One region of the Variovorax sp. Soil_C_39 genome, then DNA from elsewhere that is predicted to be linked to it. Evidence: riboswitches for the same ligand, from Rfam matches in the RefSeq annotation. Region 1 holds a riboswitch; the other holds the start of a gene.
What was found. A riboswitch is a leader RNA that binds a small molecule or an ion and turns the genes downstream of it on or off. The one in region 1 is predicted to bind glycine.

Region 1 (15,600 bases):
GCCGATCCGCTCGACGAGCGGCGCACGGCGCTCAACCGCACGCTCGTCGGCCTCATCATCCCGCTCGGTGCGGTGCTGCCGCTGCTGGCGCTGGTACTGCGCAAGGTGGCGCGCACCGAGCTGCGCGTGCTGGAGCAGCTCGCGGGCGAGATCGAGAAGCGCAGCGGCGCCGACCTGCGGCCGATCGCCCTGCCCGGCCTGCCGATCGAGCTGCGCGCGGTCGGCGACCATGTCAACAGCCTGCTCGAGCGCCTGTCGCAGTCGCTCGATGTCGAGCGCGCGCTGGCCGCGAACGCCGCGCACGAACTGCGCACCCCGCTGGCCGCGGCGCGGCTGCGGCTGCAGACCGCGCTCGAGCACGAACTGCGACGCGACGACGTGCAGGCCGCGCTCGATGCGCTGCAGATGCTCAGCCACCGCACCGAGAAGCTGCTGCAGCTCTCGCGCGCCGAATCGGGCGCATCGCTCGCGCGCGCGCGGGTAGACCTGGTGCAGCTCGCCGGCGCGGTGGCGCAAGAATTCTGGGACGACCCGCAGACCGTCGAGCGTCTTGGGCTCAAGGTGCCCGACAAGGTGGCACCGGTGGCATCGGGCGACGTCGATGCGCTCGCGATCGCGCTGCGCAACCTGGTGGAGAACGCGCTGCGCTACGCCGGCGCGGGCCGTGTGGTGATCGAAGTGATGGCGCCCTGCACGCTCGCGGTGCGCGACTTCGGCGCGGGCGTGAGTGCCGAACAGCTGCGCACGCTGCAGCAGCGCCATGTGCGGCACAGCGCCGACCGCGCCGGCTATGGCTTGGGGCTGTCGATCGTGGGCACCATCGTCGAGAAGCACGGCGCTGCGCTCGAACTCGCGTCGCCGCCGCCCGGTGCGTCGAGCGGCTTCGAGGCACGCATCGTGCTGCCGCCGGGGTAGCGGCGCGACTCCTACCCGCCCCTTACCCGCCCACCAGCGCCCGCAGCCAGTCCGGCAGCGGCATGGCCTTCTGCTTCGGAAAGTCGACCCAGATCATGGTCGCGCCGCCGGCTGCGCAGACCACCTCGGGCGCATCGGCGCGCGCCATCGTGGCCCAGCTCTCGAAGGTGGTGCGCGCGGGGTCGCTGACGTACATCTTCACCTGCACGTCGCCCGGGTATTCGATCTGGCGGTAGAAGTTGCAGAACGCGTTGACGATCACCATGCCCTCGCCGCCGGGCTCGGGCTCGAAGCCGATGGAGCGCATCCAGTCGATGCGCGCGGTCTCCATGTAGCGAAAGTAGGTGCCGTTGTTCAGGTGGCCCATGGCGTCCATGTCGCCCCAGCGGATCGGGATCGACATTTCATAGACGAGCTTCTTCTGTTCGGGAATTTCGATTTTCATGGGTCTTTTTCAGAGCGCGAAGCCGTCGTCGGCGGCAATCACCGCACCGTTCACAAAATGGCTCTGGCCGCTCGCGAGCAGCACGATCAGACCGTCGAGGTCCTCGGGCTTGCCCACGCGCTTGCGCGGCAGCATGTTCACCAGCTTGGCGCCGCCTTCGGTGGTCCAGTGCTCCTCGTTGAGCTCGGTCGCGATGTAGCCAGGGCACAGCGCGTTCACGTTGATGCCGAAGCGGCCCCATTCGAGCGCCATGGCCTTGGTCATCTGCACCACGGCGGCCTTGCTCATGCAATAGGTGCCGATCTGCGGCATGACCTTGAGCGCGGCCACCGACGCGATGTTGATGATCCGCCCGCCGATATAGGTGCCCGGCGCCGCGCCCCTGGCGCGCGCGAGCATGCGCTTGCCGACCTCCTGCGCAACGAAGAACGAGCCCCTCACGTTGGTGTCGAAGATGTAGTCGAAGTCGTCGGGCGCGACGTCCTGCAGGCGCTGCGTGGTACTCACGCCCGAATTGTTGACGAGGATGTCGATGGGCCCGACCTCGGTCTCGGCGCGCGCCACGGCAGCCCGGATGCTCGCGATGTCGGTCACGTCGAGCTCGACCACGTGGGCGTCGCCGCCCTCGCCCTCGATGCGCGCGCGCAGTTGCTTGAGCTTTTCGACGCGGCGGCTCGCGAGCACCACCGCGGCGCCGGCACGCGCAAGCGTCTTGGCGAACTGGGCGCCGAGGCCGCTCGAAGCGCCGGTGACGAAGGCCACGCGGCCCGAAAGATCGATCGTGTACGCCATGAAAGAGGGTCCTTTTGAGTCGCCGAGGTGACGCCTCGCACTCCACATAAAATGTTTCGCGCCCCCGAAGCGTCCGAGCCTCAATCATTATCGACGAGACCCCCACAATGACCCCCGACGAAATCCTCGCCCAATTCGGCCCCCGCGAATCCATGGAATACGACGTGGTCGTGGTCGGCGGCGGCCCGGCCGGCCTCGCGACCGCGATCCGCCTCAAGCAGCTTGCCGCGCAGCACGACAAGGAGATCTCGGTCGTGGTGCTCGAGAAGGGTTCCGAGCCCGGCGCGCACATCCTGTCGGGCGCCATCATGGACCCGCGCGCGCTCAACGAACTGCTGCCCGACTGGAAGGAACTCGGCGCGCCGCTGAACCAGCCGGTGACCGACGACGCGATGGTGTTCCTGGGCGAGAACTCGGGCCTGCGCACGCCGGGCTTCCTGCTGCCCGAGTGCTTCCAGAACCACGGCAACTACATCATCAGCCTCGGCGCGTTCACCAAGTGGCTCGCGCAGCAGGCCGAGAACCTCGGCGTCGAGATCTTCCCGGGCTTTCCGGCCGCCGAGGTGCTCTACAACGAGAACGGTTCGGTGCGCGGCGTGGCCACCGGCAACATGGGCGTGGGCAAGGACGGCGAGCCGACCGAGAACTTCCAGCTCGGCATGGAACTGCTCGGCAAGTACACCGTGTTCGCCGAAGGCTCGCGCGGCCACCTGGGCCGCCAGCTCATCAGCCGCTTCAAGCTCGACGAGGGCAAGGACCCGCAGACCTACGGCCTGGGCGTGAAGGAAGTCTGGGAGATCGATCCCAAGCGCCACCAGCCCGGCTTCGTGCTGCACACGGCCGGCTGGCCGATGAAGAGCGACACCTATGGCGGCGCCTTCCTCTATCACATGGAGGACAACAAGGTCACGATGGGCTTCATCACGGGCCTGGACTACAGCAACCCGTACCTGAGCCCGTTCGAGGAAATGCAGCGCTGGAAGCTGCACCCCAACATCCGCTGGTACCTCGAAGGCGACGAAGCCAAGGGCATCAAGCCCGCCAAGCGCATCGGCTACGGCGCGCGCGCCATCACCGCGGGCGGCCTGATGTCGCTGCCCAAGACGGTGTTCCCGGGCGGCGCGCTGGTGGGCTGCGAGGCCGGCTACCTCAACGTGAGCCGCATCAAGGGCAGCCATGCGGCCATCAAGACCGGCATGCTGGCCGCCGAAGCCGCGTTCGAAGCGGTGACCGCCGGGCGCCAGCACGACGAGCTCACGGCCTATCCGGCCGCGTTCGAGAAGAGCTGGCTCCACACCGAGCTCAACAAGGCGCGCAACTTCAAGGCCTGGTTCAAGAAGGGCCTGGGCATCGCCACCGTGATGAACGGCGTCGAGCAGTGGCTGCTGAAGGGCCGTATTCCATGGACCCTGCACCGCGACAAGCCCGACCACCTCTACCTGAAGCCCGCGGCCGAGTGCAAGCCCATCGCCTATCCGAAGCCGGACGGCAAGCTCACCTTCGACCGGCTTTCGAGCGTGTTCATCAGCAACACCAACCATGAAGAGCAACAGCCGGCGCACCTGACGCTGAAGGACGCCTCGGTGCCGGTGAACATCAACCTCTCGAAGTTCGCCGGACCCGAGAGCCGCTACTGTCCCGCGGGCGTGTACGAGTTCGTGCCCGACGAAGCCCATGCCGGCAAGGAGCGCCTGCAGATCAATGCGCAGAACTGCGTGCACTGCAAGACCTGCGACATCAAGGACCCGACGCAGAACATCGTCTGGGTCACGCCCGAAGGCGGCGGCGGCCCCAACTACGTGGGCATGTGAGCATGCAGGTCGTCATCACAGGAGGCGCGGGCTTCCTGGGCGCGCGCCTCGCACGCACGCTGCTCGCCACGGGGCGCCTGTCGCTCGCGGGGGCGCCGGCAGAACCCATCTCCCGCATCACGCTGGTCGACCGCGTCGCGCCGCCGGCTGACCTGGCGGGCGACCCGCGCATTGCCGTTGCGCTCGGCGACCTCAACGACCAGCTCGCCGCACCCGATGCGGCGCCCTGGCGCGAGGCGGCCGCCATCTTCCATCTGGCCGCCGCGGTCAGCGGCGAATGCGAGGCCGATTTCGACCTCGGCATGCGCAGCAACTTCGCGGCCACGCATGCGCTGCTCGAAAAGGCGCGCGCGCTGGGCACCCGGCCGCTGGTGGTGTTCGCGAGCTCGCTCGCGGTGTTCGGCGATTCGCCCGAGCAGCCGCTGCCGCCGGTCATCGAAGACCACACGCTGCCCACGCCGCAGACCAGCTACGGCATCCAGAAGTTCATCGGCGAGCAGTTGATGGCCGACTACACGCGCAAGGGTTTCGTGCGCGGGCGCAGCGTGCGGCTCATGACGGTGAGTGTGCGTCCGGGGCGCCCCAACGGCGCCGCCTCGGGCTTCTTCAGCGGCATGATCCGCGAGCCGCTCGCGGGCCTTCGCGCCGCGTGCCCGGTGCCCGACGAGACGCCGGTGGCCATCGCCTCGCCCGCGCGCACCATCGAGGGCATCATCCGCGCTGCCGAGGCGGGCGATGCCGAATGGGGACCGCGCACCGCGCTCAACCTGCCCTCGCTCGCGACCACCGTCGGCGACATGGCCGCCGCGCTCGAACGCGTGGCCGGTAAGGCTGCGACCGACCTGCTCGACCGCACGCCCGATCCGGCCATCCGGCGCATCGTCAAGACCTGGCCCGGCCACATCGAGGCCCGGCGCGCCCGCGGCCTGGGGCTGCTGCCCGATGCCGACTTCGAGGCGGTGATCCGCAACTACGTCCGTGAAAATCCCGACGCAGTCAAACTGCTTATTCGTGCATAGTCACCGCTTGCGTGAAACCGGTCTCAAGGCCGATTTCCACTCTTTTTTCCAACCGAGGAGACACACAATGAAGTTGACCCGACTGGCCGCCGGCCTGGTTCTGGGCCTGGGCATGGCATGCGCCGCTTTCGCGCAGACGACCATGAAGATCAGCATCTCGACCTCGCAGAACTCGCACCAGGGCGTCGCCATCGACACCTTCGCGAAAGAAGTGGCGAAGCGCACCAATGGCCGCTACAAGGTCGAGACCTTCTACAACGGCTCGCTCGGCGGCGAGCGCGAGTCGATCGAGGCGGTGCAGCTCGGCACCCAGGAACTCGCGTTCTCCTCGACCGGCCCGGTGCCGAACTTCGTGCCCGAGACCAAGATCCTCGACGTGCCCTTCCTGTTCCGCGACAAGGCGCATGCGCGCGCCGTGCTCGACGGTCCGATCGGCCAGGAGCTCTTGACCAAGTTCGAGGCCAAGGGCTTCAAGGCGCTGGCATGGGCCGAGAACGGCTTCCGCCACATGACCAACAGCAAGCGCGAGGTGAAGGCGCCGGAAGACCTCAAGGGCCTGAAGATGCGCACGATGGAAAACCCGGTGCACATCGCCGCCTATAAGGGCTTCGGCATCGTCACCACGCCGATGGCCTTCCCCGAAGTGTTCACGGCGCTGCAGCAAGGCACGGTCGACGGCCAGGAGAACCCGCTGCCGGTGATCATCTCGGCCAAGTTCGACCAGGTGCAAAAGCACCTCTCGCTCACCGGCCACGTGTATTCGCCCTGCATCTTCGTGATGAACAAGGCCAGCTTCGACAAGCTCAGCGCCGCCGACAAGCAGGCTTTCCTCGAAGCCGCCAAGGAAGGCACCAAGGCCAACCGCGCACGCGTGGACGAAGACGACGCCAAGGGCGTGGCCGACCTGCGCGCCAAGGGCATGACCGTGATCGAGAACCTCGACAAGGCCAAGTTCGTGGCGGCGCTGGCACCGGTGAACACGCAGTTCGAAAAGGACTTCGGCAAGGCCAACCTGGACAAGATCCGCAACTACAAGTGATCGTCGGCCCCCGACCGGCGCTTGCTTGAAGGCTGCGCCCGCCCGGCACCACGCCAGGCGGGCGTTCCTGTTTTTGTTTTACCGTCAGAGTTTTTTCAAATGAAAACCATGTTCCTCGGCGTGGAGCGATGGACCACCATGGTGTCCATGGCCCTGGCCTGCGTGATGCTCGTGGTGGCATCCTCGCTCGGCGTGTTCCAGATCGTCACCCGCTTCGTGCTCGAGCAGCCCGCCGAATGGAGCGAGATCATGATCCGCGTGAGCCTGATCTGGATGGTGTTCCTCGGCATTCCGATGGCGTTTCGCCAGGGCGCGATGGTGAGCGTCGACGTGCTGTACCGCTGGAGCTCGCCGCGCATGCGCCGCCTGCTCGATGCGGCGGTGAGCGTGGCCGCGCTCGCGCTCATGCTCATCATCCTGTGGTGGGGCTGGGACTACGCGATCCGCGGCCGCGTGCAGAGCATGGCCGGGCTCGAGAGCCTGTCGATGATCTGGGCCTACATGGCGTTGCCCGTGGGGGCGGTGTTCTCGCTCTTCGGCATCGTCGGCAACTACCTCGACCCGAAGCGGCTCGAACTGGAGACGGCGCAATGACTTCCGCAATGCTTGCCACGATGGTGCTGTGCTTCGCACTGTCGGTTTCCGTCGCCGTCTCGATCGGCCTGGCGTCGATCGTCGGCATCCAGGTGACGAACGCCCACATGCTGATCTCCGCCAAGGAGATCTTCAACTCGATCAACAAGTTTCCGCTCGCGGCCATCCCGTTCTTCATCCTCGCGGGCAACCTGATGGAAACGGGCGGCATCTCGCGCCGGCTGGTCGAGTTCGCCAAGAGCATCGTCGGCGGCGTGCAGGGCGGCCTGCCGATGACCTGCGTGCTGACCTGCATGATCTTCGCGGCGGTGTCGGGCTCGTCGGTGGCCACCACCTTCGCGATCGGCGCCATCCTGATCCCCGCGCTCATCAAGCACGGCTACCCCACGTCGTATGCGGCGGCGCTGCAGGCCACGAGCGCCGAGCTGGGCGTGATCATCCCGCCGTCGATTCCGCTGATCCTCTACGGCGTGAGCGCCGAAGTGTCGATCGGCGAGCTGTTCATCGCAGGCGTTGGTCCCGGCCTGCTCATCAGCGGCGCGCTGATGCTGTTCGTCTGGGCCTTCTGCAAGTGGAAGGGCTGGGGCAAGAGCGACGGCGAGGGCCGCATGCCCTTCGGCCGCGCGCTGCTGCAGGCCGGCTGGGCGCTCTTGATGCCGGTCATCATCCTGGGCGGCATCTACGGCGGCATCTTCACGCCCACCGAAGCCTCGGCGGTCGCCGTGTTCTATGCGCTCGTCGTGGGCGTGGTGATCTACCGCGAGATCAAGCCGAGCGACCTGTTCGGCATCCTGCGCAAGTCAGTGCTCTCGTCGGCGGTGATCATGTTCATCATCGCCAACGCGGGCCTGTTCGCGTTCCTGATCACGCGTGCGGGCGTGCCCGATGCGATCGGCCATTGGCTCGAGGAAGTGCTCAAGTCGCCGACGATGTTCCTGCTGGGCGTGAATGCGGCGCTGTTCCTCATCGGCATGTTCATCGAGACCAGCGCGGCGATCATCGTGCTCGCACCGATCCTTGCGCCGGTGGCGATGCACTTCGGGGTCGACCCGGTGCACTTCGGGCTCATCATGGTGGTGAACCTCGCACTCGGCATGATCACGCCGCCCTTTGGCGTGAACCTGTTCGCGGCCTGCACCGTGGCGCGCATCTCGCTCGACCGAATAGTGAAGCACCTGATTCCCTTCGTGCTGGTGATCATGGTGTGCCTGATGGTGATCACCTACGTGCCCTGGATCTCGCTGTCGGTGCGCGACCTGATGTACGCACGCTGACCTGCGCGCACACGTACAAGAAAACAGGGGGGAACGACACCATGCATCGCATCTCGACGCAGCTTCTCGCCGGCTGGGTTCTTGCAGCCGCCGCCCTTGGCGCCGCGGCGGCCGACAAGCTCCCTGCGGGCCGGTCGGCCGACGAACTGCTGCAAGGGGCGCACGCCACCCTGCGCCAGCTGGATGAAGACCGCTTCGGGCCGCTGTGGGACAACGCATCACGCGTGCTCAAGTCGCGCGTGCCGCGCGCCGCCTTCGTCGACACCACGCGCAAGGCGCGCCAGACGCTCGGCGCCGTGAAGCAGCGCGACTGGCAGAGCGTGACGCGCCGCACCACCAGCGCCGACGGCAGCCTGCAGGACCTGCCCGCCGGCACCTATGCCAACGTAGAGTTCGTCACGCTGCTGGCCGATGGCAAGGCGGGTTCCGAGAAGCTCAGCTTTTCGCTCGATGAGGGCAAGCGCTGGCGATTTACGGGGTACGTGGCGTTTCGGCCCGAGGCCTCGGCGGCGTCGGCCGCACCGGCACCGACTGCCAGGGCTGCTTCTGCAGCGGCGGAATCTCCCCCCACGACGGCCGGCACCGCCATCGCCGAAGTCGATGCCGCGGTGCGCGCCTGGGCCGCCGCCTGGGCCGCCAAGGACCTGGACCGCTACTTCGCCGTCTATGCGCCGGAGGCGGTGCCGAGCGGCAAGCTCGACCGCCGCGGCTGGGAAGCCGACCGGCGCAAGCGCATCGAGGGCAAGTCGCGCATCGAGGTGGGTGTCGACGACCTCGTCATCAGCATCCATGGCACCACCGCCACCGCGCACTTCAAGCAGACCTACCGCGCCGATGCGCTGAACGACACGAGCCGCAAGACGCTCGAGTTCCAGCGCGTGGACGACCGCTGGCTCATCCGCCGCGAAACCGCGGGCTGAGTCCGGGCGCCGCCGAAGCCTTCGCCATGTAAGGCAAAAGCTTCATCAAGATGTCACCGCGCGCCGCGATGCTTCAGCCCTCGAATTCCAGGGCTGTTGCGCCATGTTCCCCATCAAGACCGACAAGGCACGCGACGAACTCCGGGGCGGCCAGCGCACCCTGACGCAGCGCGAACGCGCGCTGCTGCTGATGGCCGACGGCCGTCGCTCGCTGAGCGACTTCGCCCCGCTGTTCGCGAGCCGCGGCGACGCCGAGCAGGCGCTGCAGGCGCTCGCGCACCGCGGCTACCTGCAGTTTCCCGCGCCTGCCGCCCTCATCGCACCGCCCGCCGCTGCGCCCGGCAACGCCGCCGACACCTTCGACGGCAAGCGCTCCCTCGCCACCACGCGGATGTTCCTGTTCGACATCTGCGAGCGCATGTTCGTGCGGCGCGATCCGGCGTTCGCGCTGCAGATGCGCGACGCGCTGCGCGAGGCGCGCGACCGCGAGGCGATGCTGGAGATCGCGGCATTGATGCTGGCCGAGGTCGAGAAGACCGCGGGCGCGGAGCGGGCCGAGTCGCTGCGCGAGCGCATTGAAAAATTGCTGCCGTCGGCAGCACAGGCCGTTCATTGAACCGGTCGTCGGCGGGCGTCGGAGACCCTGCTCAGTCGACCTGGATGTTGGCCTGCGCGGCCACGGCCCGCATCTTCGGGAGCTCGCGCTCGACGCGCTCGCGCACCGCACTGGCCGGGCCCCATGCCGGCGTGAGCCCCATCTCGACGAGCTTCTTCTGGAAGCCGGGCTCGCGCATGCTCGCGGCCAGCGCTGCCTCGAGCTTCGCCTGCACGGGCGCGGGCAGTCCCGCAGGCGCCAGCAGCGCGAACCAGGTGCTCATGTCGAACCCGGGATAGCCGCTCTCTGCCATCGTCGGCACGTCGGGCAGCAGCGCCAGGCGTTTCGCGCCGAGCGCGGCGATCGGCCGGATGCGCCCGGCCTTGACGAGCGGCGCCGACGCGACCACCGTGTCCACCGCCACCTGCACCTGTCCGCCCATCAGCGCCGTGAGGCTCGGTGAACTGCCGTTGTACGGCACATGGACCATCTGGATGCCGGTCGCCGACTTGAGCATCTCGCCGCCGAAATGCACCGACGAGCCGGTGCCGAAGCTACCGTACGAGAACTTGTCGGGCGCAGCCTTGGCCTGGGCCACGATGTCCTTGAGCGAACTGCCCGGCGTGTCGTTGCCGGCCACCAGCAGCAGCCCCATGTCGGCCACCAACCCGAGCGGCGTGAAGCTCGCGAGCGGGTCATACGGAAGGTTCGGGCGGATCGCCGGGTTCAGCGTGAGCGTGGTGCTGGCGCCCAGCAGCAGCGTGTAGCCGTCGGCGGGCGCCTTGGCCACCAGCGAGGCCGCGACGACCGTAGACGCACCGGGGCGGTTTTCGACCACGATCGGCTGCCCGAGCTTCTCGCCCATCGCGTTGGCCATCAGCCGGCCGAGGATGTCGGTCGCGCCGCCCGGCGAATAGGGCACCACCAGCTTGATCGGACGATCGGGAAAGCCCTGCTGGGCCAGCGCCATCGCGGGCACCGCGCATGCCGCGGCAGCGACGAACGCAAGGGAGAGGAAACGGGAACGACGGAGAGACATGGCGGTGCAAAGCTCCAGTTGGCAGGCAAGAAAAACGGAAGAGGCGAGACGGCGGTCAGCCGAGCAAGGGGCTTCGCACCCGTGCGTGACCGCTGGCCTCGTCGTAGGCATGGCCGATCTGCAGCACGGCCGCGTCGGCCTGCACCGGGCCGATGATCTGCAGGCCGGCAGGCAGGCCGCCGGCACCGAAGCCGGCGGGCGCCGCCAGTGCCGGCAGGCCGGCCATGGTGGCGGGAACCACTGCCTGCATCCAGCGGTGGTAGGTGTCCATCGCGCGGCCGCCCACCTCGTGCGGCCAGTCGAGCACCAGGTCGAAGGGGAACACCTGCGCCGATGGCATCACGAGGAAGTCGAACTGCGCGAACAGCCCGCGCAGTGCCTGGTACCAGGCCGAGCGCGTGCGCGCGGCGTCATACACCTGCATGCCGCTCAGCTGCAGGCCGCGCTCGATCTCCCACACCGCCTCGGGCTTGAGCAGCGCGCGCCGTGCCGGGTCATGGTAGAGCGCGGCATTGGCGCCCGCCACCGCAAAGCTGCGCAGGTCGATCCAGGCGCGCCACAACTGCTCGAGGTCGAAGGCCGGCAGCACCGCCTCGACGCTGCAGCCGGCCGCCTCGAAATGCCGCAGCGCCGCGGCGCAGGTGTCGAGCACGCCGGGCTCGGTGGGCAGATGGCCGCCCAGGTCGCCGAGCCAGCCGATGCGCGTGCCGCGGAAGTCGCGCGCCAGCGGTTGCAGGAAGTCGCTGCCCTTCGCCTGTCGGTGCGTGAGCGGCAGCCGGGCGTCGAAACCGGCCTGCACGGCCAGCAGCATGGCCAGGTCGGGGATGTTGCGCGCCATCGGACCGGCGACGCTGAATTGCTGGAAGAAGACCTCTTCGGTGGGACCGTGCGGCACGCAGCCGATCGAGGTGCGCAGGCCATACACGTTGTTGAAGGCCGCCGGCGTGCGCAGCGATCCCATCATGTCGGAGCCGTCGGCCACCGGCAGCATGCGCAGCGCCACCGCCACGCCGGCGCCGCCGCTGCTGCCGCCTGCCGAGCGGGCCGGGTCGAAGGCGTTGCGCGTGGCGCCGTACACCGGGTTGTAGGTGTGGCCGCCGAGCCCGAACTCGGGCGTGTTGGTGCGGCCGACGAACAGCGCGCCGCCGGCACGCATGCGTTCGAACACCACCGCGTCGGCCGGCGTGACCTGGCCACGGAAGATCGGCGAGCCGCGCGTGGTGACCATGCCGGCCACGGGCATGATGTCCTTCGGCGCCTGCGGGAAGCCATGCATCGGCCCCAGGCTGCGGCCCTGCCCCAGTTGGTCGTCGCGCTCGCGGGCCTGGGCGTGCAGCGCATCGCGGTCGGCGTGCGCCACGATGGCATTGACCACCGGATTGAGCCGGTCGATCTGCGCCAGGTAGGCATCGAGCACTTCGACGCACGAGACCTCGCGCGAATGGATGGCATGCGAAAGCGCTGTGGCGCTGAGTTCCACGATGGCCGAAGCCACCGGCGCCGGCGTGGCCGATCGGGGTTTGTGCATGCCTCTCCTGCGGAAAAATGACGGGACGAAGTCAGAATAAGCGCCCGCCAGCCATACGACAATCGCCGTTTGTTGCAAGAATCGTTGCGTTTTACGCAAACCTAGGAAGGTTTTCGATGCTGTCCGACCGACTGCAGGACACGGCGCTGCGCTACTTTCTCGAGGTGGTTCGCAGCGGCTCCGTGAGCGAGGCCGCCTCGCGGCTCAGCGTGTCGCCCTCGGCCGTAAGCCGGCAGGTGGCGGCATTGGAAGAACTGCTCGGCGTGCCGCTGTTCGAGCGGCACGCGCGCGGCATGGCGCCCAGCGCCGCCGGCGAACTGCTGGCCGCGCATGCGCGCCGCGGCGCGATGGAGGCCGACCGCGTGGTGTCCGACATCCAGGCGCTGCAGGGTCTGCGCCGGGGCCTGGTGCGCCTGGCCAGTTCGTCCGGCTTCGCCATCGAGTTCCTGCCCGGCGCGATGGCCGAATTCCGTGCCCGCCACCCTGGCATCCTGTTCCACCTCCGCGTGGTGGCGCCGGCCCAGGTAACCGCGGCGGTGCGCAATGGCGACGTGGACATCGGCCTCACCTACAGCCGGGCTGCCGAGCGCGACATCCAGGTGCAGCACATGCAGGCGGCGCCCGTCCACGCGATCATGCGGCCCGACCATCCGCTCGCGCGCTTTTCCACCGTCACGCTGGCGCAGATGCATCCGCATCCGATCGCCCTGCCAGAGCGCGACAACACGGTGCGCCAGTTGTTCGACATCGGCTGCAGCCAGCGGCGGCTGGTGTTCGACCCGGTGCTGGTCAGCAACCATTTCGAGTCGCTCACCAACTTCGTGCTGCACGGCGGCGGCCTGTCGATTTCGGGCGAGGTGACGGTGCGCGACCGTGCGCGGCGCGGCGAGCTGCATGCCGCACCGATCCGCGAGCGCGGCATGAACGGCCGCGCCGTCGAGGTCCAGACCCTCGCCGGACGCACGCTGCCACAGGGCGTCAGCGCCTTTCTCGACCATCTGCGTGCGGAACTGCCGCCGTCCCGCGCGGCCGGCCCGCAGCGCGATCCACTACACTCGCCGGGTCAGGAGAGAGCTTCGCCACGCGAGGCCGCCGAAGGCGCAGGGAACCCCCGAACGCTCAGGCAAAAGGACTGACACAGCGACAGCGAACGCCGTCGCTTCCTTGCTGGAGAGAGGCCGTTGCAGCGCGCGTTTGCGGCGACGGCCCACCGAAGGAGCAAACCCCGATCGTGGGGCGAATCTCTCAGGTAAAGCGGACAGCAGGGGTGGCCCATGGCTTGCGCCATGGAATTCGACTGCCCCTTTGGAGAGTGCCCCGTGGCTGCTTCCGCTGACCAACAACAACCATTGCTCAAGACCCCGCTGCACGACCTGCACGTCGAGCTCGGCGCCCGCATGGTGCCGTTCGCCGGCTATTCGATGCCGGTGCAGTACCCCGCCGGCCTGATGGCCGAGCACCGCCATACGCGCGAGCAGGCCGGGCTGTTCGATATCTCGCACATGGGCCAGTTGCGCCTGGTCGGGCCCGACGCCGCCGCCGCCTTCGAGACGCTGATGCCGGTCGACGTGATCGACCTGGCCCCGGGCAAGCAGCGCTACGGCCTGCTGCTGAACGACGAAGGCGGCATCCTCGACGACCTGATGTTCTTCAACGAGGGGCACGGCTCGCTCTTCGTGATCGTCAACGGCGCCTGCAAGATGGCCGACATCGCGCACATCCAGCAGAAGATCGGCGCACGCTGCGAGGTGCAGCCCCTGCCCGACCACGCGCTGCTCGCGCTGCAGGGGCCGCAGGCCGCCGCGGTGCTCGCAAGGCTCTCGCCCGGCGCCGAGCGCTTCGTGTTCATGACCGGCGGCGCAGTGCAGATCGGCGGCATTCCAGCCTTCGTCACGCGCAGCGGCTACACCGGCGAAGACGGCTTCGAGATCTCGGTCGCCGGCCGTGACGCCGACGCCCTGGCCCGCCTGCTGCTCACCCAGGCCGAGGTCAAGCCGATCGGCCTGGGCGCGCGCAATTCGCTGCGGCTCGAGGCCGGCCTGTGCCTTTACGGCAACGATATCGACACCACCACCACGCCGGTCGAGGCCTCGCTCAACTGGGCGATCCAGAAGGTGCGCCGCGCGGGCGGCGCGCGCGAAGGCGGCTTCCCGGGCGCGGCCCGGGTGCTGGCGCAGTTGGCATCGGCCACGTCGGGCGCGGCCGGCCGCACCGACCACGACACGCTCACGCGCAAGCGCGTTGGCCTGGTGGCGCTCGAGCGCATACCGGTGCGCGACGGCACGGTGCTGCAATCGTTCGAGGGCCAGGACATAGGCCTCGTGACGAGCGGCCTGCTCGGCCCCACGGCCGACCGCCCGGTCGCGATGGGCTACGTGGCCATGGCCTTCGCCGAGCCCGGCACGCGCGTGCAGGCCATCGTGCGGGGCAAGCCCGTTCCGATGGAAGTCTCGGCCATGCCTTTCGTGCCCACGCGCTACTACCGCGGCTGAGCTCGGCATTTCATTTTTTCCACGAGGAGTTTTTTCACATGACCATCAAGTACACCAAGGACCACGAATGGGTCTCGGCCGAAGGCGACGCGGCCACCGTCGGCATCACCGTGCATGCGCAGGATGCGCTCGGCGACGTGGTGTTCGTCGACCTGCCCGACGTGGGCAAGACCTTCGCGCAGGGCGAAGTGGCCGGTGTCGTCGAATCGGTGAAGGCCGCGGCCGACGTGTTCATGCCCGTGTCGGGCGAGATCACCGAAGTGAACGAGGCGCTGCGCGCCGATCCTTCGCTCGCCAACAGCGACCCGCTGGCCGCGGGCTGGTTCTTCAAGGTCAAGCTCAGCGAACCTGCGCAGCTCGACGCGCTGCTCGACGCCGCCTCCTACGACCAGTTCGCAGCCGAGTCCTGATGCACCGCTGAAGACGGGCTGGCCGCACGCGACGCGTCCGGCAGCCCCGCCCTTGCCTTTTCCCCCCGACACCGCCATGCCCACCCCTTCCCTCCCCTCCCTGCAAGAACTCGAGAATGCCGAGGAATTCCTCGCCCGCCACATCGGCATCGATGCGGCCGACGAAGCGCGCATGCTGCCGGTGATCGGCTCGGCCACGCGTGCGGAGCTCATCGACGGCATCGTGCCCGCGGCGATTCGCCGCGCCCGCCCGATGCGGCTGCCGGCGCCCGCCAGCGAAGCGGACGCGCTGGCCGAGATGAAGGCCATCGCGGCGAAGAACAAGGTGTGCAAGAGCTTCATCGGCCAGGGCTACTACGGCACCCACACGCCCGGCGTGATCCTGCGCAACGTGCTCGAGAACCCCGCCTGGTACACCGCCTACACGCCCTACCAGGCCGAGATCTCGCAAGGGCGCATGGAGGCCCTGCTCAATTTCCAAACGATGGTGTGCGACCTGACGGGCATGGCCATCGCCAACGCCTCCATGCTCGACGAGGCCACGGCCGCGGCCGAGGCCATGACGCTCGCCCGGCGCAGCGTCAAGAGCAAGAGCAACGTGTTCCTGGTCTCGGGCGACTGCCATCCGCAGACGATCGAGGTCATCCGCACGCGTGCCGCGCCGCTGGGCATCGAAGTGAAGGTGAGCACGGCGTCCGAGACGCTGCCGCACCTGATGGCGAGCTGC
Region 2 (15,600 bases), on a different contig from region 1:
CACCGACAGCGTAGCGAAGATCAAGCTCGGCAAACTCGACGTGCTCGAACTGGGCAACCTCGACGCCAAGCGCGATTGGGGTTTTGCCAAGGAATACGTCGAAGGCATGTGGCGCATGCTGCAGATCGACGAACCCGACACCTACGTGCTCGCCACCAATCGCACCGAGACGGTTCGGGACTTCGTGCAGATGGCCTTCAAGGGCGCAGGTATCACGGTGGAATTCAAGGGTAGCGGGGAAGCCGAGACGGCCGTTGATCTCTCCACGGGCAAGACCGTGATGCGCATCAATCCCAAGTTCTATCGCCCGGCCGAAGTGGAACTGCTGATCGGCAACCCCGCCAAGGCGAAGGCCAAACTCGGATGGGAGCCGGCCACCACGCTCGAGCAACTCTGCCAGATGATGGTCGAGGCCGACATCCGCCGCAACACCCAGGGCTTCTCGTTTTGAGAATCCTGCTGACCGGCGCCCACGGATTCACCGGCCGCCTTTTTGCCGAACGGGCCGTTGCAGCGGGCCACACGATCTGCCCTCTGGAATCCGACCTGACGCAGAGTGACTCCGTGCTTGAGGAAGTGCTGCAGATTGCGCCCGAAGCCGTCGTGCACATGGCCGCCATCAGCTTCGTCGGGCACGCCAACGATGCCGCCTTCTACGCGGTCAATGTCGTCGGCACCACCAACTTGTTGAATGCGCTGGTGCAGTTGCCGGTACCTCCGACCCGGGTTCTTCTGGCCAGCAGTGCCAACATCTACGGCAACACGGCGCAGTCGCCCATTCGCGAAGAGCAATTGCCGGCACCGGTGAACCACTATGGCACGAGCAAGCTGGCCATGGAGTGCATGGCGAGGACGTATCGCGATCGCCTGAATCTGGTGATCACGCGCCCCTTCAACTACACCGGCCCCGGACAAGACGACCACTTCCTGATCCCGAAGCTGGCACTGCACTTTGCCGCACGCTCGCCGTCGATCGCACTGGGCAATCTCGATGTGGAGCGCGAGTTCAACGACGTACAGATGGTCTGCGACGCCTACTTGCTGCTGATCGCTTACGGTGAGCCGGGGGAGGCCTACAACATCTGCTCCGGTCGCCCACATTCTCTGCGGCAGGTGGTCGAGACCTTTGCCCGGATGACTTCGCACAATCCCCGTCTCGAGGTCAATCCAGCGTTCGTCAGAGCCAACGAAGTCCACCGCCTTTGCGGCGACCCTTCCAAATTGCAAGCTTTGCTGGCCCGACACGGGGTTTCTCTGGAAGAGCCGGAACTCGAAGAAACGCTCGCGCGAATGCTCCTGGCGGCAAAGGCCAGCGCGGCAAACGCTGTCGTCAGCTGAAGACTTCGGCCCGTTCGAACCTCGATGCGGCCTGATCCTTGGCCGAGAGTTGCGGGGCGAGGCCGACGTCGGGCCACTCGATTGCCAGGTCGGGATCGTTCCAGACGATCGCGCGCTCATGCGCCGGCGCGTAGTAATCCGTGGTCTTGTACAAAAACTCCGCCGTCTCGCTCAGCACCAGGAACCCGTGCGCAAACCCCTCAGGCACCCACAACTGCCTGTGGTTGTCCTCACTGAGCTCCACGCCCACCCACTTGCCGAAGGTCGGCGACGACTTGCGGATGTCCACCGCCACGTCGAACACCGCGCCCCGAACCACACGCACCAGCTTTCCCTGCGGCTGCTGGATCTGGTAGTGCAACCCGCGCAGCACCCCCTTGGCCGAGCGCGAATGGTTGTCCTGGACGAACTCGACGTGCCGCCCGACGGCCTCGTCGAACGCCTTGCCGTTGAAGCTCTCGTAGAAGAAGCCGCGCGCATCGCCGAACACCTTCGGCTCGATGACCAGCACCTCCGGAATCGCGGTGGGCGTTGCCTTCACGAGCGCACCTCCTCGGCCAGCAGGTGGTTGAGGTACTTGCCGTAGCCATTCTTCTGCAGCGGCGCCGCAAGCCGCGCGAGCTGCTCGCGGTCGATGAACCCGTTGCGCCAGGCGATCTCTTCGGGGCACGCGATCTTCAACCCCTGCCGATGCTCGAGCGTCGCGATGAACTGCCCCGCCTCCAGCAGGCTCTCGTGCGTGCCGGTATCGAGCCAGGCATAGCCGCGCTGCATGATCTGCACGTTGAGCTGGCCAATGTCGAGGTAGGCCTGGTTGACCGCCGTGATCTCCAGCTCGCCGCGCGCGCTCGGCTTCACGGCCTTGGCGATGTCGACCACCTGGTTGTCGTAGAAGTACAGGCCCGTCACGGCGTAGCTGCTCTTGGGCTTGGCCGGCTTCTCTTCGATGCTGCTGGCCTTGCCCTCGGCGTCGAAGGCCACCACGCCGTACCGCTCAGGATCCTGCACGTGGTAGGCGAAGACGGTCGCGCCCTTGTCCTTGGCATCGGCACCGGAGAGCAGATGCGCGAGGTCATGCCCGTAGAAGATGTTGTCGCCCAGCACCAGCGCGCTCGCCTCGTTGGCCACGAACTTCTCGCCGATGATGAACGCCTGCGCCAGACCATCGGGGCTGGGCTGCACCGCGTACTGCAGGTTCAGGCCCCATTGGCTGCCGTCGCCCAGCAACTGCTGGAAGCGCGGCGTGTCCTGCGGCGTGCTGATGATCAGGATGTCACGCATGCCGCCGAGCATCAGCGTGCTCAGCGGGTAGTAGATCATCGGCTTGTCGTACACCGGCAGCAGCTGCTTGCTCATCGCGAGCGTGGCGGGATGCAGGCGGGTGCCGGAGCCGCCGGCCAGGATGATGCCCTTGCGTTTTGTCGTCGTGGTCATTGTTGGGTCTTCTTTCCCTTTTGTTGTCTTCAGAGCGTCTCGCGCAGCATGCGTGCCACGCCGTCCTGCCATGGCGGCAGCCGCAGGCCGAAGGTCGATTGCAGCTTCGTGGTGTCGAGGCGCGAGTTGTGCGGACGCCTGGCGGGCGTGGGGAAGGCGCTCGTGGGCACGGGGTCGACCGCATCGGGCCCCGCCTTCAGCTCGACGCCGGCCGCCTTCGCTTGCTCGATGACGAAACGCGCATAGCCATGCCAGGTGGTGACGCCACCAGCCACCGCGTGATAGAGGCCCGCCTTGGCGGGGTCCTGCAGGGTCGCGCGGATCGCATGCGCGGTCAGGTCGGCCAGCAGCTCGGCGCCGGTCGGCGCGCCGAACTGGTCGTCGATGACGGTCAGCTTGTCGCGCTCCTTGGCCAGGCGCAGCATGGTCTTGGCAAAGTTGCCGCCGCGCGCCGCATACACCCAGCTGGTGCGGAAGATCAGGTGCCTCGCGCAGTGCGCGGCCACCAGCTGCTCGCCTTCGAGCTTGGTGCGGCCATACACGCTCAAGGGGCCGGTCGCATCGTCTTCCTTCCAGGGCGTGCTGCCGCTGCCGTCGAAGACGTAGTCGGTCGAGTAATGCACCATCAAAGCCCCGATCTGCTGCGCGGCCTCGGCCACGACGCCCGGCGAGGTGGCGTTGAGCTTGCGCGCGAACTCGGGCTCGCTCTCGGCCTTGTCGACGGCCGTGTGCGCCGCCGCATTCACGATGACATCGGGACGCACCTTGCGCACCGTCTCGGCGAGTTGCTCGGGCCGGCTGAAGTCGGCGTGAAGCTCGGTGCTGTCGAAGTCGAGCGCGACGAGTTCGCCCAGCGGCGCCAGGCTGCGCTGCAGCTCCCAGCCGACCTGTCCGCCCTTGCCCAGCAACAGCAGCTTCATGCGGCGTCCTTCGTGTCGTACTGCTTCTCGACCCATTCGCGGTAGGCGCCGCTCTGCACGTTGCGCACCCATTCGCCGTTGGCCAGGTACCACTCGACCGTCTTGCGGATGCCGGTGTCGAAGGTCTCGGCCGGCTTCCAGCCGAGTTCGCGCTCGAGCTTGCGCGCATCGATCGCATAGCGCCGGTCATGGCCGGGGCGGTCGGTGACGTAGCTGATCTGTTCCTTGTAGGGCTTGCCGTCCGCGCGCGGGCGCAGTTCGTCGAGCAGCGCACACACCGTGTTGACGATCTCGATGTTGGGCTTCTCGTTCCAGCCGCCCACGTTGTAGGTCTCGCCGAGCCGGCCGGCCTCGAGCACGCGGCGAATGGCGCTGCAATGGTCCTTCACGTAGAGCCAGTCGCGCACCTGCATGCCGTCGCCATACACCGGCAGCGGCTTGCCGGCCAGCGCATTGACGATCATCAGCGGGATCAGCTTTTCCGGGAAGTGGAACGGCCCGTAGTTGTTCGAGCAGTTGGTGGTGAGCACCGGCAGGCCGTAGGTGTGGTGCCAGGCGCGCACGAGGTGGTCGCTGGCGGCCTTGCTGGCCGAGTAAGGGCTGTTGGGCTCGTACTTGTTGTCTTCGGTGAAGGCAGGATCGGTCTTCGAGAGCGAGCCGTAGACCTCGTCGGTCGACACGTGCAAGAAGCGGAAAGCGGCCTTCTGGTCGGCGGGCAGCGCATTCCAGTGGCCGCGCACCGATTCGAGCAGGCGGAAGGTGCCGAGCACGTTGGTCTGCACGAAGTCTTCGGGGCCGTGGATCGAGCGGTCCACATGCGATTCGGCGGCGAAATTGACGACCGCCCGGACCTTGTGTTCGGCCAGCAGGCGATCGACGAGCGCGCTGTCGCCGATGTCGCCCTGCACGAAGATGTGCCGGGCATCGCCCTTGCGCGAAGCGAGCGTCTCGAGGTTGCCCGCGTAGGTCAGCTTGTCGAGGTTCACGACCGGTTCATCGCTCTGCGCGAGCCAGTCGAGTACGAAATTGGCGCCGATGAAGCCCGCGCCGCCGGTTACCAGGATCATGGAGTCCCCTGCTGAAATGGAACGATCGCCACCCGGCGATTGAACAGGCGATTATCCCATCGGGCCAGAGCGATCAAGCCGCCGGGCATACAATCGCGCCACTGCAGGAGAGCGGACAACATGCGTTGTCCCACCGAAGGCGCAAACTCCCATAAACGCTCAGGTCGGCCGAAGAGGCCTGTACTGCACCAACTGACACGCCGTCTGGAGAGACGTCACCCCGCGTGACGCGCCGAAGGAGCAAACCCGCTGCGGGCGCAGCGGGTGAATCTCTCAGGTACCGAGGACAGGGGGAGCGGCAACTTGGACGGCGATCGTCCGGTTGCTCGCTATGCAAAGCACAGCGACCCCGCCGCCATCCAAGCGCACCTCGAAAGAAGTACCTGAAATGCGCGTGAACGTTCTTGGCGCCGGCCTGCTCGGCGTGACCTCGGCCTATTACCTTCAACAGCTCGGCCACGATGTGACCGTGATCGACCGGCAGGCCACGCCGGCGGCAGAAACCAGCTTTGCCAACGGCGGGCAGATCTCGGTCAGCCATGCCGAACCCTGGGCCAATCCGGGCGCCCCGCTCAAGGTGCTGCAGTGGCTCGGCAAGGAAGACGCACCGCTGCTGTTCCGCGTGCGCGCCGACATGCGCCAGTGGCTCTGGGGCCTGCAGTTCCTGCGCGAATGCACACCCGCGCGCACCCGGCACAACATCGAGCAGATCGTGCGGCTGGGCACCTACAGCCGCGAGGTGCTGCAGCAGCTGCGCCGCGACACCAGTCTGGCGTACGACCAGCGCACGCAAGGCATCCTGCACTTCTACACGACCCAGAAGGAGTTCGATGCCGCCCTCGCGCCGGCCGAGCAGATGCGCGCGCTGGGCTGCGAGCGGCAGGTGATCTCGGCCGACGAGGCCGTGGCCATCGAGCCCGCGCTCGCGCACATCCGGCCGAAGCTGGCCGGCGCCACCTACACCGCAGAAGACGAGTCGGGCGATGCGAACCTCTTTGCGCGCGAACTCGCCAGGCTCGCCGCAGCGGCCGGGGTGAAGTTCCTCATGAGCCACACGGTGACCGCGCTGCGCGAGGCCGGCGGCCGGCTCGACCATGTCGAGGCGACCGACTCCGAAGGCCGCTTCCAGCGCATCGGCGGCGATGCGTTCGTGCTCGCGATGGGTTCGCTGAGCCCGGTCGTCGCGGCACCGCTCGGCATTCGCCTGCCGATCTATCCGGCCAAGGGCTACTCGGTGACGCTGCCGGTCAAGGACGCCTCGAAGGCGCACCAGGTCTCGCTCACGGACGACGAATTCAAGCTCGTGTTCTCGCGCTACACCTCGCCGGGCGCCGAGGGGGGCGACCGCCTGCGCATTGCGGGCACGGCCGAACTCAACGGCTACGACCGCGACCTGAACCGCGTGCGCTGCGAGGCCATCGTGCGGCGCGTCGAAGAACTGTTCCCCGGCGCGGGCGACACCACACAGGCGCAGTTCTGGACCGGCCTGCGCCCCGCGACGCCGAGCAACGTACCGATGATCGGCAAGACGAAGCTGCCGAACCTGTACCTCAACACCGGCCACGGCACGCTGGGCTGGACGCATGCCTGCGGATCGGGCAAATCGATCGCGCGCATCGTGACCGGGCTCGCGCCCGAAGTGGACTTTGCGTTCACGGGGATGCCGCGGCCGGCGCGCGGGGTCATGGCAGCGGCCGTGGGCTGAGCCAGGGCCGACTGACCGCGGACGTCCGCGGTCAGTCGGCAGCCGCAAACACCGTCAGCACGCCGGTATACCCATACAGCCGGTGCCGCGCGATCTCGCCGGCCGCGAAGAAGCCGACCAGCGGCACGTCGCCGAGCGCATGCCGCACGATCTGCAGTTCGGCGCCGGGTGCGCCGAAATGCGGGCCGCCGCGCCCCGAGCAGCTCACGTACACAGCACCCGCGATGCGGCGCGCCGGATGCGGTGCGGCCTCGGCCTCCCCGGCCGCCACGGCGCGCGCGGTGGCCAGCGTCTGCTCCTCGGGCTCGAGTTCTTCGCGGATCTCGGCGCAGATGCGCATCAGGTCCGCGCGCGCGGCCTGCGCATTGCGGCGGCAGAAGCTCAGCCGCATGCCGGCTTCGGCCACGTCGGCGATCGCCACGCCGCGGCGCGTCGGATCGAGCCCGATGATGTGACGTACCAGCACGTCGGCGCCCAGGTCGCCGGTACGGCGGATGCCGTCACTGCCCGCATCGGCCAGGCCCACCAGCGTGTTGCGCACCGCGTCGATGGCCTCCTGCGGCCGTTCGAGCGACACCTGCAGCTCCGCCAGCAGCACGTCGAGCGCAGGCTCGCCATCGAGCTTGAGCAGCAGGTTGCCGTCGGCCTCGGTGATCACGCGCTCGCGCCCGGCCCCCGCGCGCAGCGGCTGGCAGCCCTGCGTGACGCGCGACACCAGCCGCACGCCCTCGCCGAACACCACGCCCGACATCCCGCCCGAGAACACGCCGCCCGCCGCGCCATGGCCGCGGATGTTGCCGTTGCCGCCGACCGCGAACTGCAGCGCGCCGGCCCGGCCCGACGACAGCCCGCCGAACAAGTAGCCGGTGTCGGTGCGGCCCGCCATTTCACCGATCAGTTCGGGCAGGTCGGGTGTCGCGGGGTCTGCATGCACGAGCGCGGTATGGGCCTCGAAACCGCTCATTTCCGAGCTGCCGAGCGGCGCGACGCCCGAGAACACGCGGTACTGGTCGCTCGGCAGCGCGCACAGCATGAGGCTCAGGCCGGGCTCGTCGAAGTACTCGGCGTTGTTGGCCGCCACGCCGACGCCGACCGTGCCCGACCAGTCGGTCACTTCGGGCAGCTCGGCGCTCAGATGATCGAGGATCTCCTGCGCGTCCGAGGCGTAGTGATCGGTGATGTAGAGCAGGCCGAGCGTCGGCGACGAGGCGTATTCGGGCAGCGCCATCTGCGCGCGCAGCTGCGCCAGCACGAGGCCGGCGGCCATGCGCCATTGCGGATGGGTGGCGTGGCCGGAAGGAAACAGTTTCATGGTGCGTGCCGTCCGTTCTTGTCGAAGGAGAGCATGTAAGAGATCAACGCCCGCCGGTGGTTCGCTTGCGCGTGGCGGTGGGTGTCTTTTTGGGCGTGTTTTTCTTCGCAGCGGCCGTCCTGGCGGCGGGCTTCTGCGTTGTTGCGGACGGGCTGCCGCGCATGGCCTTGCCGACCGCGTCGGCCATCGGTTGCGCCATGGCGGGCACCTTGAGCTCGGCCGCGTCCTGCAGCGCCGAGTTCGCGATCTGCTGGAACTGCTCGGTCAGCGAGCCCCACCACTGCATCGGATCGACCACGCCGGGCGCCGGCGCTTCATCGGCCCCCGCCGCAGGCTCGGCCGCTGCCGACCGGGGCACGGCGGCAGCGGGTTCCGCGGCCGCCTGTTTCGAGAAGGCGCTCGCGATGTCCTCCATGCGCACGTTCATGCCGCGCAGAGTCGAGAGCGTCATCTTCTGCACCTCCAGCGCCTGGACCGTGGCCTTCAGCGCATGGCCGTTCTGCTCGAGCCAGTACTGCACCGTCTTGAGTTCCTGGATGCGCTTGTCGAGCTCTTCCACGCTCAGCGTGGGCGCCACCCAGCTCGCCAGGCTCGGCAGCCCGGGGGCGGCCGCCGGGTTTGCGCCGCCGCCGGCGAGGTTCTTCAGAAAGTCGAACCCGGGGACGAACTGGCTGAAATCGAAGGGCTGGCTGGCGTTGCTCATGAGGCGGTCTCCGAAGGGGTTGTCCTGTGGTGCCAGCTTACTCCAACGCACGGCCTTTTCGCCCGCGCGGACAAGCGTTGCGCACGGGTCAAAGCTCCGCGCGCACCTTGCTGAACACCTTCCAGAAGGCCGCATCCTGCGAGGTCGCGAAATTGATGCGCATCAGCGTGCTCGGGGGACGCCGCGCATGGAACAGCGAACCCGGCGCCAGCAGGTAGCCCTGGTCGAGCATGCGCTGCGTGAGCGCGTCGGTGTCGACGCCCGTGTCGACCCAGCCGAACAGCCCCGCGGGCTCCGACGCGAAGCGGCAGCCGTGCGCCATTGCGAGCTTCACCGCGCGCCCCCGCGCGCCGTCGAGACGGATGCGCACGCGCTCCGAATGCCGACGCAGCTGGCCCTGGTCGATGCACCACGACAAAGCCCGCTCGAACAGCGTGGGCGTGGTCAGCGTGGCCAGCAGCTTGGTCTCGAGCAGCCGATCCTTCAGCTCGGCCGAGGCCGCGAGATAGCCGATGCGCCAGTTGGGCGCGAGGATCTTCGCGAAGCCGCTGACGTAGATGGTGCGCTGCAACCCGTCTAGCGCGCAGAGCCGCGTCGCATGCTCGGGCGCGAGGTGGCTGTAGGTGTCGTCCTCGACGATGTGGAAGTCGTGCTCGTTGGCGAGCTTCAGAATCCGGTGCGCGCTGCCCGGCGTGAGGCTGTAGCCGGTCGGGTTGTGCAGCACGCTCACGCTCACGAAGAGCTTGGGGCTGTGCAGCGCGCAGTACTGGGCCATCACCTCGAGGTCGGGCCCGTCGGCGCGGCGCGGCACCGGAAGAATGCGCATGCCCATCGCCTCGAGCCGCGCAAACTCGAGCGCCCATCCGGGCTCCTCGACCATCACCGGATCGCCCGCGCGCAGCAGAGTGCGGCTCACGATGTCGAGCGCATGCGTGGCGCCCACCGTCGTCACGATCTGGTCGGGCGCCGCGGGCACGTTGATGCCGACGAGCCGGTTCGACAGGCTGCGTCGCAGCGCGGCATCGCCCGACGGTTCGCCGTATTGCAGCGAGAGTTCCTGCAGCGCCGCGGTGTTGGTCATGCGGCGCACTGCCGTCGGCATGAAGGTCGAGGCCATCCAGTCGGGCGGAAACACGCCCATGCCGGGCTGCGGCTTGTCGCTCGGCCGGTGGAACATGCTGCGGATCAGCGAACTCGCGTCGGCCGGCACGCGCGATCCCATCATCTGCATGACCCTCGGCGCCACGCTGGCCGAGCGGGCGTCCTGGGCGGGCGCCGCATCGCGCACATAGAAGCCGCGCTGGCGGCGCGCCTCGATCAGGCCCTGCGCCAGCAGCTGGTCGTAGGCGGCGACCACGGTGTAGGGGCTCACGCCCTGCTGGCGCGCGCATTCGCGCACCGAAGGCAGGCGCGCACCGGGCGGCAGCAGCCGCGTGCGGATGCGCTCCGCCAGCCGGTCGGCCAATTGCCCTGTCAGCGACTGGGTGGGGGTTCGTGTCAACATCTGCGCGGCGCCTGTGTCGATGGGAAGACCAATACAGTGTCAGCGCATGTGTGCACAACTGTATTGGAACTGTAATGGTCCCAAAGTTTAGAGTGTAAGAAATGAACTGGCAAGAATTCACCGCATTGCTGGTGCTGGCCACCGCGATGAGTTTTTCGCCGGGGCCCAACACCACGCTCTCCACCGCGCTCGCAGCCAACGGCGGCCTGCCGCGCGCCATGCGCTTCGTGATCGCGGTGCCGGTCGGCTGGACGCTGCTGCTGGTGCTGTCGGCAGCCGGCATCGGCGCGCTGGTGGTCGCGGTGCCGTCACTGCGGCTCGCCATCAAGGCGCTCGGCATCGGCTACCTGCTGTGGCTCGCCTACAAGCTCAGCGGCAGCGCCACCCTCGGCAAGGCCGACGGCCAGAGCCTGTCGATCGGCTTCGGCCAGGGCGTGATGCTGCAGTTCGTCAACATCAAGGCCTGGCTGCTCGCGCTCACGCTCGTGGCCGGCTGGATCGCGGGCCAGCCCGATCCGCTCGGCCGCTTCGCGATCGTGGCGCCGGTGATGGTGGTCTACGCCTTCGCCAGCAACTTCGTCTATGCGCTCGCCGGTGCGCTGCTGCGCAGCTGGCTGGCCAAAGGCCGGCGCCTGCTGTGGTTCAACCGAGCGATGGCGCTGGTGCTGGTGCTCACCGCCGGGTGGATGCTCGGCGTATGAAGCGGCTCGCCATCAAGGACGAGACGCTCGGCATGTGGCTCGGCGTGATCGGCGTGGCGCTGTTCGCGGTCACGCTGCCGATGACGCGGCTCGCCACCGGCACGCAGGAGGCGCCGCAGCTGTCGCCCTGGTTCGTCACGCTCGGGCGGGCCGCGCTCGCGGGCCTGCTCTCGACGGTGTTCCTGCTTGCCACGCGCTCGCCGCGGCCGGCGCCGCACCAGTGGAAGCCGCTCGGCATGGCCGTGCTCGGCAACGTGATCGGCTATCCGCTGCTGCTGGGCTATGCGCTGCGCGTGGTCACGGCCAGCCACGCGGCGGTGGTCACGGCGCTGCTGCCGCTCGTGACCGCGGCCGTCGCGGCCTGGGTGCTGCACCAGCGCGCACGGCTGGGCTTCTGGCTCTGCGCCATCGCTGGCAGCGTCCTGGTGGTGCTGTTCTCGCTGCTGCGCGCCGCCCAGCAGGGCCACGGCTTCGGCTTCGAATGGGCCGACCTGCTGCTGGTGGGCGCCGTCATCGCGGCATCGGTCGGCTACATCTACGGCGCCCAGGTGACGCCCTCGCTCGGCGCCGAGCGCGTGATCTGCTGGGTCTGCGTGATGGCGCTGCCGGTCACGCTGCCGGCCACGCTGGTGCTGTGGCCGCAGACCCCGATCGCCGCGTCGTCCTGGGCCGGCTTCGTCTACGTCGGCGTGTTCTCGATGTGGATCGGCTTCTTCGCGTGGTACCGCGGGCTCGCGCTCGGCGGCGCGCTGCGCGTGAGCCAGACCCAGCTGCTGCAGCCCTTCCTCTCGATCCTCGCGGCCATCCCGCTCTTGGGCGAACCGCTCGACGTGGTCACCCTCGGCTTCGCCGCCGCCGTGGTCTGCACCGTCGTGCTCGGCAAGCGGCTGTCGCAGCCGCAGCCCGCCATCGCCAGCCCGGCGCGCACCGCCACACCCTGAATCCGCACCGCATACCCTCTGCCTGAAAGAAGAACCCCATGGACTGGAAACTCGCCGCCCGCGCCGCCAAGATGAACCCCTCGGTGCTGCGTGAAATCCTCAAGGTCACCGAGCGCCCCGGCATCATCAGCCTGGCCGGCGGCCTGCCTTCGCCCAAGACCTTCCCGATCCAGGCCTTTGCCGATGCCTGCGCCGAGGTGCTGCACAACGACGGCCAGGCGGCGCTGCAATATGCCGCGAGCGAAGGCTATGCGCCGCTGCGCCAGGCGGTGGCCGACATGCTGCCGTGGAACGTCGATCCCGCGCAGGTGCTCATCACCACCGGTTCGCAGCAGGGCCTCGACCTGGTGGCCAAGGCGCTCATCGACCCGGGCAGCCGCGTGCTGGTGGAAACGCCCACCTACCTCGGTGCGCTGCAGGCCTTCGGCCCGATGGAGCCGATGCCGGTGAGCGTGGCGAGCGACGACGACGGCGTAGTGGTCGACGACCTGATCGCCAAAGCGCGCCCGGGTGCCGACGATGCGGCGCGCTTCGTCTACCTGCTGCCCAACTTCCAGAACCCGACGGGTCGCACCATGACCGAGGCGCGGCGTGCGGCCGTGTCGGCCGCGGCTGCCGCGGCGGGCTTGCCGATCGTCGAAGACAACCCTTATGGCGAACTCTGGTTCGACGAGGCGCCGCCGCTGCCGCTGACCGCGCGCAATCCCGAAGGCTGCATCTACCTCGGCTCGTTCTCGAAGGTGCTCGCGCCCGGGCTGCGGCTCGGCTTTTTGGTGGCACCGAAGGCCATCTACCCGAAGCTGCTGCAGGCCAAGCAGGCGGTCGACCTGCACACGCCGATCTTCACGCAGCGCATGGTCTGCGAAGTGATGAAGGATGGTTTTCTCGATCGCCACGTGCCGACCATCCGCGCACTCTACAAGCGCCAGCGCGATGCGATGCTGGGCGCGCTCACGCGCGAGATGGCGGGGTTGGATGTGAAGTTCAACGCCCCGCTCGGCGGCATGTTCCTCTGGGCCCGCATGCCCGAGGGCATCGACACCGTGGCGCTGCTGCCCAAGGCGGTGGAGCGCAACGTGGCCTTCGTGCCGGGCGCGCCGTTCTATGCGGGCCAGGGCGATCCGCGCACGCTGCGGCTGTCGTTCGTGACCGCGAGCGTCGAGGAGATCGACACCGCGATCGCCGCGCTCGCTGCCGTGCTGCGCGAAGAAATCGCCGCGCTCGCTGCCGTGCTGCGCGAAGAAATCGCCGCGCTCGGCACCCAACGCACGCTGGCGCCCGAACCGGTCTGAGAGCCATGCACATCGCCATCCTGACCTTCGACGGCTTCAACGAACTCGACTCGCTGATCGCGCTTGGCGTGCTCAACCGCGTGAAGCGCCCGGGCTGGCGTGTGACGCTGGCCTCCCCCTCGGCCACGGTCACCTCGATGAACGGCGTGACGCTGCACGCGACCTCGACACTCGAGGCCGCCTGCGAGGCCGAGGCGGTGCTCGTCGGCAGCGGCATCCGCACGCGCGAAATCGCCGCCGATCCCGCCATCATGGGCGTGCTGCGCCGGCTCGACACCACGCGGCAGCTGATCGGCGCGCAGTGCTCGGGCACGTTGCTGCTCGCCAAGCTGGGGCTGCTGGGCACGGTGCCTGCCTGCACCGACCTCACGACCAAGCCATGGGTGCAGGAAGCTGGCGTCGAGGTGCTCAACCAGCCTTTCTTTGCGAGCGGCAACGTGGCAACCGCGGGCGGATGCCTGTCGGCGCCCTACCTCGCGGCCTGGCTCATCGCGCGCAGCGAAGGCGTCGAGGCGGCAAGAAGCGCGTTGCACTATGTCGCCCCGGTGGGCGAGAAGGACGACTACGTGGCGCAGGCCATGCGCAACATCGAGCCGTACCTGCCGCAGGCTGCGACAACCGCAGCCGCAGCGGCCTGAGAGACGCATTGCTGCAGGTCACGCCATGATCAGCCTCGCCACGCTCGCGCTCTTCCTCCTGGCCGTGCTCGCGCTGTTCCTGTCGCCCGGGCCGAACATGGCCTTCGTGCTCTCGCACGGCGTGGCGCACGGGCCGCGCGGCGGATTTGCGGCGGCGCTCGGCATTTCGTCGGCCGATCTGCTGCACACGCTCTTTGCCGCCACCGGCGTCACCGCGTTGGTGGCGGCATGGCCGCCTTCGTTCGACCTGCTGCGCTATGCGGGTGTGCTGTACCTGTTGTGGCTGGCGCTGCAGTCGCTGCGCAGCAGCAGCAACAACGACCGCGGATTGCCCGCCGGCACGCGTGTGCGGACCTCCGCCTTCGCACGCATCGTGCGCATGGCCTTTTTCAACAACCTGGTCAATCCGAAGGCGCTGCTGTTCTTCATGGTGTTCCTGCCGCAGTTCGTCGACCCGGCGCGCGGCAGCGTGTCCTTGCAACTGGTGCAGCTCGGCGTCATGCTCTCGGCTGCCGCGCTCGCATTCAACACGCTGCTCGGCGCCTGCAGCGGGCAGATTGGCCGATGGCTGCAGCGCCGTCCGGGGGCTGAAAGATTCCAGCGCATCCTGCTCGCGCTCGTGATGGTCGGACTCGCAATTCGCCTGCTGCTGCTCGACCGTCCTTCCATGCCCTCCGCCCTGTCCGCCACACCTGTCCAAGGAAGCTGAACACCATGCTCAATATCTGGGGCCGCATCAGTTCGATCAACGTGCGCAAAGTCGTCTGGTGCGCACAGGAGCTCGGGCTCGACTTCCAGCGCACCGAGGCCGGTGGCCTGTCCGGCGTGGTGCAGACGCCCGAATACCTCGCACTCAATCCCAATGCCACGGTGCCCACCATCGACGACGGCGAGGGTGCCGAGCGCGTGACGCTCTGGGAATCGAACGTCATCGTGCGCTATCTCTGCGCCAAGCACTCGCACGGCACGCTCTACCCCAGCGAACTGCCGGCGCGCTTCGACGCCGAACGCTGGATGGACTGGCAGCAGACCATGCTCAACCGCGCGAGCCGCGATGCCTTCGTGCAATGGGTGCGTACGCCGCCGGCAGAGCGCGACCCGGCGCTGATCGCGGCCTCGGTGTACGCGAGCGAGGCGCTGTTCGCGCGGCTCGACGCGCACCTGGCGCGCCAGCCCTACATGACGGGCGAGCGCTTCACCATGGCCGACATCCCGATCGGCTGCGAGGCCCACCGCTGGTTCGGCCTGCCGCCGCTCGACTACCAGCGGCCGGCCTGGCCGAACCTCGAACGCTGGTACGGCGAATTGCTCTCCCGGCCAGGCGCGCGCGGCGTGCTCGACCTGGGCCTCGAATGACATGCCCCCTTCGGATCCGACGATGAAATCCCGCCCCTTCAAGCAAGTCGACGTCTTCACGGCAAAGCCCTTGCGCGGCAACCCCCTTGCGGTGGTGCTCGACGGCAGCGGCCTGGACGACGCCGCGATGCAGCGCTTCGCGCAGTGGACGAACCTGTCCGAAACCACCTTCCTGCTGCCGCCCACCGAGCCCACGGCCGACTACCGCGTGCGCATCTTCACGCCCGGCGGCGAGCTGCCGTTCGCGGGCCATCCCACCATCGGCAGTTGCCACGCCTGGCTGCAGGCCGGTGGCAAGCCGCGCGCGGCGGGGCGCATCGTGCAGCAATGCGCGGTGGGCCTGGTGCCGCTGCGCCACGAGGGCGAGCGCCTGGCCTTCGCGGCGCCGCCGCTGGCGCGCAGCGCGCCGAGCCCGAGCCTTCTGGCCAAGGTGGCGGGGGCGCTCGGCCTGAAGGCACAGCAGATCGTGGCGGCCCAGGTGCTCGACAACGGGCCGGTCTGGTTCGGCCTGCTGCTCAACGACGCCGACACCGTGCTCGGCCTCGCGCCCGACCACCGCCTGCTCAAGGAGCTGGGCGTGAAGGTCGGCGTGGCGGGCGTGCCTGCCGGGCAAGAGGAGGCCATGCTGATCGGCCGCTCCAACCGCGAGGCACGTGCCTTCGGCGGCCGGCGCGATGCGGGGCAACCGG

Region 2: linked by a shared signal. The riboswitch ahead of AC3A6J_RS20520 (D-amino acid dehydrogenase) and the one ahead of gcvT (glycine cleavage system aminomethyltransferase GcvT) in region 1 are both predicted to bind glycine.

What each region holds. Positions count from the first base shown of each region.
Region 1 is NZ_JBDGJQ010000007.1:263,943-279,542, forward strand. It holds gene AC3A6J_RS19510 (sensor histidine kinase) at 1-915, shown strand, start outside; gene AC3A6J_RS19515 (acyl-CoA thioesterase) at 938-1,360, opposite strand; gene AC3A6J_RS19520 (SDR family oxidoreductase) at 1,370-2,152, opposite strand; gene AC3A6J_RS19525 (electron transfer flavoprotein-ubiquinone oxidoreductase) at 2,260-3,963, shown strand; gene denD (D-erythronate dehydrogenase) at 3,966-4,982, shown strand; gene AC3A6J_RS19535 (TRAP transporter substrate-binding protein) at 5,050-6,021, shown strand; gene AC3A6J_RS19540 (TRAP transporter small permease) at 6,121-6,615, shown strand; gene AC3A6J_RS19545 (TRAP transporter large permease) at 6,612-7,889, shown strand; gene AC3A6J_RS19550 (DUF4019 domain-containing protein) at 7,931-8,809, shown strand; gene AC3A6J_RS19555 (hypothetical protein) at 8,913-9,425, shown strand; gene AC3A6J_RS19560 (Bug family tripartite tricarboxylate transporter substrate binding protein) at 9,457-10,443, opposite strand; gene AC3A6J_RS19565 (amidase) at 10,499-11,971, opposite strand; partial or broken gene AC3A6J_RS19570 (LysR family transcriptional regulator) at 12,088-12,990, shown strand; glycine riboswitch at 13,026-13,116, shown strand; glycine riboswitch at 13,129-13,243, shown strand; gene gcvT (glycine cleavage system aminomethyltransferase GcvT) at 13,291-14,463, shown strand; gene gcvH (glycine cleavage system protein GcvH) at 14,502-14,873, shown strand; gene gcvP (aminomethyl-transferring glycine dehydrogenase) at 14,950-15,600, shown strand, end outside.
Region 2 is NZ_JBDGJQ010000008.1:191,007-206,606, forward strand. It holds gene gmd (GDP-mannose 4,6-dehydratase) at 1-451, shown strand, start outside; gene AC3A6J_RS20495 (GDP-mannose 4,6-dehydratase) at 448-1,338, shown strand; gene rfbC (dTDP-4-dehydrorhamnose 3,5-epimerase) at 1,331-1,879, opposite strand; gene rfbA (glucose-1-phosphate thymidylyltransferase RfbA) at 1,876-2,772, opposite strand; gene rfbD (dTDP-4-dehydrorhamnose reductase) at 2,802-3,692, opposite strand; gene rfbB (dTDP-glucose 4,6-dehydratase) at 3,689-4,759, opposite strand; glycine riboswitch at 4,854-4,950, shown strand; glycine riboswitch at 4,954-5,059, shown strand; gene AC3A6J_RS20520 (D-amino acid dehydrogenase) at 5,148-6,464, shown strand; gene AC3A6J_RS20525 (FIST signal transduction protein) at 6,496-7,776, opposite strand; gene AC3A6J_RS20530 (PhaM family polyhydroxyalkanoate granule multifunctional regulatory protein) at 7,820-8,479, opposite strand; gene AC3A6J_RS20535 (aminotransferase-like domain-containing protein) at 8,568-9,983, opposite strand; gene AC3A6J_RS20540 (LysE family translocator) at 10,085-10,684, shown strand; gene AC3A6J_RS20545 (DMT family transporter) at 10,681-11,625, shown strand; gene AC3A6J_RS20550 (aminotransferase-like domain-containing protein) at 11,664-12,917, shown strand; gene AC3A6J_RS20555 (DJ-1/PfpI family protein) at 12,923-13,555, shown strand; gene AC3A6J_RS20560 (LysE family translocator) at 13,581-14,264, shown strand; gene AC3A6J_RS20565 (glutathione S-transferase family protein) at 14,270-14,911, shown strand; gene AC3A6J_RS20570 (PhzF family phenazine biosynthesis protein) at 14,934-15,600, shown strand, end outside.